Regions from separate parts of the Billgrantia desiderata genome, predicted to be linked through region 1. Evidence: predicted binding sites of a transcription regulator. Region 1 holds the regulator's gene; each other region holds the start of a gene.
The links. The regulator LexA, encoded in region 1, represses DNA repair genes until DNA is damaged. The targets are predictions, from matches to a motif close to TACTGTNTANNTANACAGTA.
Positions count from the first base shown of each region.

Region 2: the regulator LexA is predicted to act here: its motif matches at 991-1,010, upstream of C4S71_RS02450 (PA0069 family radical SAM protein).
Region 3: the regulator LexA is predicted to act here: its motif matches at 1,256-1,275, upstream of recA (recombinase RecA).

Region 1 covers NZ_FNVC01000001.1:65,048-67,315, reverse strand. The annotation lists gene C4S71_RS00365 (TetR/AcrR family transcriptional regulator) at 1-330, opposite strand, end outside; gene lexA (transcriptional repressor LexA) at 527-1,174, shown strand; gene dinB (DNA polymerase IV) at 1,317-2,268, shown strand, end outside.
Region 2 covers NZ_FNVC01000002.1:17,836-20,103, forward strand. The annotation lists gene C4S71_RS02450 (PA0069 family radical SAM protein) at 1-975, opposite strand, end outside; gene C4S71_RS02455 (heavy metal translocating P-type ATPase) at 1,093-2,268, shown strand, end outside.
Region 3 covers NZ_FNVC01000025.1:69,794-72,061, forward strand. The annotation lists gene C4S71_RS18630 (regulatory protein RecX) at 1-66, opposite strand, end outside; gene recA (recombinase RecA) at 100-1,164, opposite strand; gene C4S71_RS18640 (CinA family protein) at 1,313-1,840, opposite strand; gene mutS (DNA mismatch repair protein MutS) at 2,012-2,268, shown strand, end outside.

The DNA of each region.
Region 1 (2,268 bases):
GAATACCTTGAGGCTATGTTTTTCCGCCGGCACCTCGAGTACGGTACGCGCCATGGTCTCGAGCAGCTCTTCCAACGGGATGACGCCCCCGGCATGTTGCGCCTCGAGTTCATCGAGGGCGTGATGGAAACGCACCGTGAAAGGATCGAGATAGCGGGAGAATACCGCCTGAATCAGCGCCTTCTTGGAGCCGAAGTGATAGTTCACCGCCGCCAGATTGACGCGCGCCTTGCTGGTAATGGTGCGCAGTGAGGTCTCGGCAAAGCCGCGTTCGGCAAAAAGCACCTCGGCGGTATCGAGAATGCGCGTGACGGTATCGGTCTGGGCCATGATCAATTTCCGCTGGAAACGCCTGTTTTAAACATTACAAAAGTCTACGTCATTCGCTGCCTTCACACAATGCATAGCGTTGCCTCAGCGTTTTAAACGGCACTGTGAAACGCTGCCTAATGAACTTCACTTTTACTGGATAGACTTCCATGCTGTATACTTGCACAATAGAGCAAGACAGCCATCGGAGTTCGCCATGAGCCGCCCTCTCACCTCGCGCCAGCAGAACGTGTACGACTTCATCGTCAAGACCATGCAAGAGCTCGGCTACCCCCCCACTCGGGCCGAGATCGCCCGGGCCCTGGGTTTCCGCTCGCCGAATGCCGCCGAAGAGCACCTGCGTGCGCTGGAGCGCAAGGGCGTGATCCGGGTGATACGCGGCACTTCGCGCGGCATACGCCTGCCGGCTCAGGAGAACGATACCGCCGCTCTGGAGCCCAGCAGCGAGGGATTGCCGGTGATCGGTGAGGTCGCCGCCGGCAGCCCGATCCTCGCCGCCGAGCATATCGACCGCTACTGCCCGCTGCCGCCGGACTACTTCACGCCCCGCGCCGACTACCTGCTCAAGGTTCGCGGCCTGTCGATGAAGGATATCGGCATCCTCGAAGGCGACCTGCTGGCGGTCCATCGCACCGAGCGTGTGCGCGACGGCCAGATCGTGGTGGCACGCCTCGAAGACGAGGTGACAGTCAAGCGCTTTCATCGCCAGGGGCACCGCGTCGTGCTGGAAGCGGAGAATCCCGAGTTCGCTCCCATCGAGGTCGACCTGCGCCATCAGGAACTCGAGATCGAGGGGATTGGGGTGGGGGTCATACGCGGCGGCAACGGCCAAGCCTTGGGTTGATCGCTTCCTGAACTCGACCATACGGCGTTGGAGCTCTCCTCGGAATGCTCATTGACTACAACAGTCAACTCCGCTTCCTCGTCGAGCTCCGCCTAGTCTGGTCATCGCTCAGAAAGCGCTCCAGCTGAGCGGAACGACACTGATGAGTCGCAAGATTCTGCATGCCGACTGCGACTGCTTCTATGCCGCAGTGGAGATGCGCGACAACCCGGCGCTGCGTGAGGTGCCGCTGGCCATCGGCGGCAGCGCCGAGGGTCGCGGGGTGATCGCCACCTGCAACTATCCGGCGCGGGCCTATGGCATCCGCTCTGCCATGCCGACTGCCAGGGCTCTGCGCCTGTGCCCCCACCTGACCCTGCTCAAGGGTGACTTCGATCGCTACCGCGAAGCCTCGCAGCAGCTGCTGGCCATCTTCCACGAGCTGACTCCGCTGGTGGAACCGCTCTCGCTGGACGAGGCCTTCCTTGATGTTACCGACGTCACCCGCTTTTCTGGCAGCGCCACCTGGATGGCGCGCTGGTTGAAGGAGGAGTGCTTCAAACGCGTCGGGATCACCGTCTCGGTGGGCGCGGCCCCAGCGAAATTTCTGGCCAAGATCGCCAGCGACTGGGAGAAGCCGGACGGCCTCACCGTCATCGCCCCGGACCAGGTAGACGAGTTCCTGCGCCAGTTGCCCGTGACCAAGCTGCACGGGGTCGGCCCGGCCACGGCCAAGCGTCTCGAGACGCTCGAGATCGTCACCTGCGAAGATCTGCAGCAGGTTCCGCTGGAACGCCTGCTGCAGGAGTTCGGCAAGTTCGGTCGCCGACTGTTCGAACTGTCGCGGGGCATCGACGAGCGGCCGGTGCGTATCGAGCGCGAGCGCAAGTCGGTGAGCGTGGAGACCACCTTTGCCAGCGATCTGCCCGATCTGGCCCAGTGCTACGAACAGTTGATCCCGCTCTGCGAGCGGCTGGAGGCGCGTCTGGCTCGCCACGGCCACCCGCCCGTGTCGGGCGCCTTCGTGAAGGTACGCTTCGACGACTTTTCTTTGACCACGCTGGACTCCCGCGGCGCTTCACCCAGCGCGGAGACCTTCGCCTCGCTGATGGAAC
Region 2 (2,268 bases), on a different contig from region 1:
GTCGAAGCGCTGGGCGATCAGCTCGGCGAACACTCCCTCGCCGCGCATGCGCTTGCCGAAGCGGCTGTCGTAGTCGGCACCGCCGCGACTCTGCCGCACCAGACTCATCACCTTGCGTGCCCGCTCGGGGTAGTGGGCCTCCAGCCAATCCTCGAACAGCGGCGCCACCTCCCGTGGCAGGCGCAGCAGCGTCCAGCCGGCCCACTGCGCGCCGGCGTCCCGTGCCGCTGCCAGCAGGCGGTCCAGCTCATGGTCGGTCAGGCCCGGTATCACCGGCGCCACCATCACCCCCACCGGGATGCCGGCCTCGTGCAGCCGCTGCACGGTGCGCAGGCGCGCGGCGGGGGAGGCGGCCCGGGGCTCCAGGCTGCGCTTGAGTTCGGTGTCGAGGCTGGTCAGGCTGATCGACACCCGCACCAGCCGCCGGCGGGCCAGCTCCCCCAGCAGATCCAGGTCGCGCAGGATCAGCGCGCTCTTGGTGATGATCGACACCGGGTGGCGGCACTCAAGCAGGAAGCCCAGTATCTCGCGGCTGGTGCCGCGCTCCGCCTCCAGCGGCTGATAGCAGTCGGTGTTGCCGGAGAAGGCAATGGGGCGACACACGTAGCTGCGCTTGCAGAACTCCTCGCGCAGGCGATCCACCAGGCCGCTGCGGGCAATCAGCCGGGTCTCGAAGTCGATGCCCGGCGACATGTCCCAGTAGGCGTGGCTCGGTCGCGCATAGCAGTAGATGCAGCCGTGTTCGCAGCCGCGGTAGGGGTTGAGGGAGCGGTCGAAGGCCAGATCCGGGGAGTCGTTCCACGCCAGCGCGCTGCGTGCCCGCTCCTCGCTGACCACCGTGGCCAGGCGCGTCGGCATCTCCTCCTGCCACCAGCCGTCGTCCTCCGTTTCGCTGTGGGTGGGGGCGAAGCGGTTGCTGGGGTTGTAGGTGGCGCCGCGACCCTTGCGCGTTTGCTTGATGTCGAAGTGGGGCATGGCGAGCCTTCATTTAACTGTATTCATATACAGTATAGTGGGGCATTGGCCAGGTGCCAATCGTCAACGGCTCCACCTGGCGGGCATTTGTCCGGGGTTTCCTTTACGCTTTGCCGTATGGATGCCATCTCCGACAGTCAATCCGAGCGCCAGGGCGAGGCGCTCTACTCGGTTCAGGGGCTGTGGTGCACCAGCTGCGCCCTGGCCGTCGAGGCACAGCTGGCCCGCATGCCCGGCGTCAGCGCCGCCAGCGTGCACTACCCCAGTGCCACCCTGCTGGTGCAGGGGCAGCCGCCGGCGCTCGAGGAGGCGCGGCTGGCCGCCGCCGTGAGCCGGCTCGGCTACCGCCTCGGTCCCCCCGAAGCGATAGGCGATGCCGAAGCGCGGCTAGATGCCGAGAGCCGCTATCTCACCCTGCGGCTGCTCATGGCCGTGGCCTTCGGCATGTGGACCATGCTCGCCTCGCTGCTGATCTATGCCGGTGCCATGCCCAGTGCCGAGCTGGACGTGATCATGGCCTGGGTTTCGGGCGCATTCGCCCTGCCGGTCGTCACCTACGTGGCACTGCCGTTCTACCGTGCCGGCTGGCGCACGACCCGAGCATGGCGACCCGGCATGGATGCGCTGGTGGCGCTGGGCGCGCTGACGGCGGTGGGCGTATCGCTGTGGCTGCTGATGCTGGGCTCGCCGGAGGTCTATTTCGATACCGCGGTGATGTTGGTCACCCTGCTGCTGGTCGGTCGGCTGGTGGAAACCCTGTGCCGCCACCGCGGGCTGCGTGCGCTCCAGGCGTTGCATCGGCCGCCGGCGCAGGTACAGCGCTGGGTGGCGGATGCCTGGCACTCCTGTGCGCTGGAAGCGGTGGCGGTGGGGGATCGGCTGCGCGTCGAGCCCGGCGAGACCCTGCCGCTGGATGGCGTCCTCCGCGATGGCGAAGCGTTGCTCGACCTCTCACCGCTGACCGGCGAAAGCGCGCCGCGGCGCTGCCTGCCGGGCGATGCCGTGGCGGCCGGCTGCCGTAACCGCGGTGCGGCGCTGGTATTCGAGGTCACCGCGCCCGCCGGCGAGTGTCGTCTGGACCGGCTGCGCGAGCAGATGTGGTGGCAGCAGGCGCGCAAGGGCGAGCTGCAGCGGCTGGCGGACCGCTTCGCCGGCTGGCTCAGTCCTCTGGCGGTGGTGCTGGCATTGCTTACCCTGGTGGCGACCTGGCTGGCCGGCGTGCCGACCGAGGAGGCCTGGGTGAGGGCGCTGTCGGTGCTGGTGGTGGCCTGCCCCTGCGCCGTGGGCCTGGCG
Region 3 (2,268 bases), on a different contig from region 1:
GGCCAGCAGGCGGATAGCGTCGTCCCGCGGGGACGACGCACGCTCGGAGCCGGGCTGCAATGGCATGGTTTAGCGCAACATGGTTTTAGAGCAGCATGCTTAGAGCAGGTCGTCCTCGCGCTCGGCCTCGGCGGCCAGCGGCTCGGCGACCTCCTCTTCCTTGGGCGCCGCCGTGGCCAGCAGCTGGCCGCGGATCTGGCTCTCGATCTCCTCCATCACCGCCGGGTTGTCCTCGAGGAACTGCGCGGCGTTGGCCTTGCCCTGACCGATCTTGTTGCCCTTGTAGCTGTACCAGGCGCCGGCCTTGTCGACCAGGTTGCACTGTACGCCAAGATCGATCACCTCACCGGCGTGGTAGATGCCCTTGCCGTAGAGAATCTGGAACTCGGCCTGACGGAACGGCGGTGCCACCTTGTTCTTCACCACCTTGACGCGGGTCTCGTTGCCGGTCACCTCGTCGCCCTGCTTGACCGAACCGGTGCGGCGGATGTCGAGGCGCACGCTGGCGTAGAACTTCAGTGCGTTGCCGCCGGTGGTGGTCTCGGGGCTGCCGAACATCACGCCGATCTTCATGCGGATCTGGTTGATGAACACCACCAGACAGTTGGCGTTCTTGATGTGGCCGGTGATCTTACGCAGCGCCTGGGACATCAGGCGCGCCTGCAGGCCGACGTGAGAGTCGCCCATCTCGCCCTCGATCTCGGCCCGCGGGGTGAGCGCCGCCACCGAGTCGATGATGATCACGTCGACGCCACCGGAGCGCACCAGCATGTCGCAGATCTCCAGCGCCTGCTCGCCGGTGTCCGGCTGCGATACCAGCAGGTCGTCGAGGTTGACGCCGAGCTTCTCGGCGTAGCTCGGGTCGAGGGCGTGCTCGGCATCGATGAAGGCGCAGGTCTTGCCCTGCTTCTGGGCCTGGGCGATCACCGACAGGGTCAGGGTGGTCTTGCCCGAGGATTCCGGACCGAAGATCTCCACCACGCGACCAAAGGGCAGGCCGCCGATGCCCAGGGCGATGTCCAGCCCCAGCGAACCGGTGGACACCGAGGGCATCGCCACCCGCGGCGCATCGCCCAGGCGCATCACGGTACCCTTGCCGAACTGCCGCTCGATCTGGGAAAGGGCGGCATTCAATGCCTTGGAACGATTTTCATCCTGTGCCATGAGGCTCTCCTCGCAGAACTCGCAGACGCTGCAAATGCAATGCTGCAAATACAATGATGAATGGTGGGCCGCCAAGGGGAGCACGCCCGGACACTGTATGGTTGGACAGTAGTATGACGAAAAAAACGCCGCGCGCCTAGTCACTCGTTCAACGTGCCTGCCCCGGCGGGTTCTCCAGGTAGCGAATCAGCCCGACGATGGCCTCGCGCACCGCCCGCTCGCGCACCGCCCGGCGGTCGCCGGGAAAGTGGAAGCGCTCGGCGCGCTGCTCATGCTCACTGCCCCAGGCCAGCCATACGGTGCCCACCGGCTTCTCCGGCGTACCGCCATCGGGCCCGGCCACGCCGCTGATCGCCACTCCCAGCTTGGCGCCGCTGTCACGACAGGCGCCCGCCACCATCGCCTCCACCACCTCGCCGCTGACGGCACCGTGTTGGGCGATCAGCGCCTCGGGCACGCCCAGCAGACGGGCCTTGGCCGCATTGGAATAGGTCACGTAGCCGGTCTCGAAGTAGTCCGAACTGCCCGCCACCGCGGTGATGGCACTGGCCACCCCGCCGCCGGTGCACGATTCGGCCGCAGTCACGCTGACGCCCTGCTCGCGGCAGCGCCGCCCGAGGCGCTCGGCCAGCGTGGTGAGATCGAGGTTGGCCAGGCTGGAAGCACTATGCGGCATGGTATCGCTCCTGATCGAATGGGACTGCCTGCCACCATAGCGCATCCTTTCCGCGGCGACAGGCCATCCTCTGCGCAGATTCCCGCCGGCCCCGAGCGTGTCGGCTCCGGGCCGTGCATGTTAACCTTGCCCTCCCACGCCCCATACAATCGACGAGCCAGCCGAGAACGCATGAACGACGCGGTCCAGACGGCCATGCCGGCCCACACCCCGATGATGGCCCAGTACCTGAAGATCAAGCGCGAGCATCCCGACGTGCTTCTCTTCTATCGCATGGGCGATTTCTACGAGCTGTTCTTCGACGACGCCAGGCGCGCCGCCGCCCTGCTCGACATCACCCTGACCCAGCGCGGCCAGTCCGCCGGTAAGCCGATCCCCATGGCCGGCGTACCCTACCACAGCGCCGAGGGCTACCTGGCGCGCCTGGT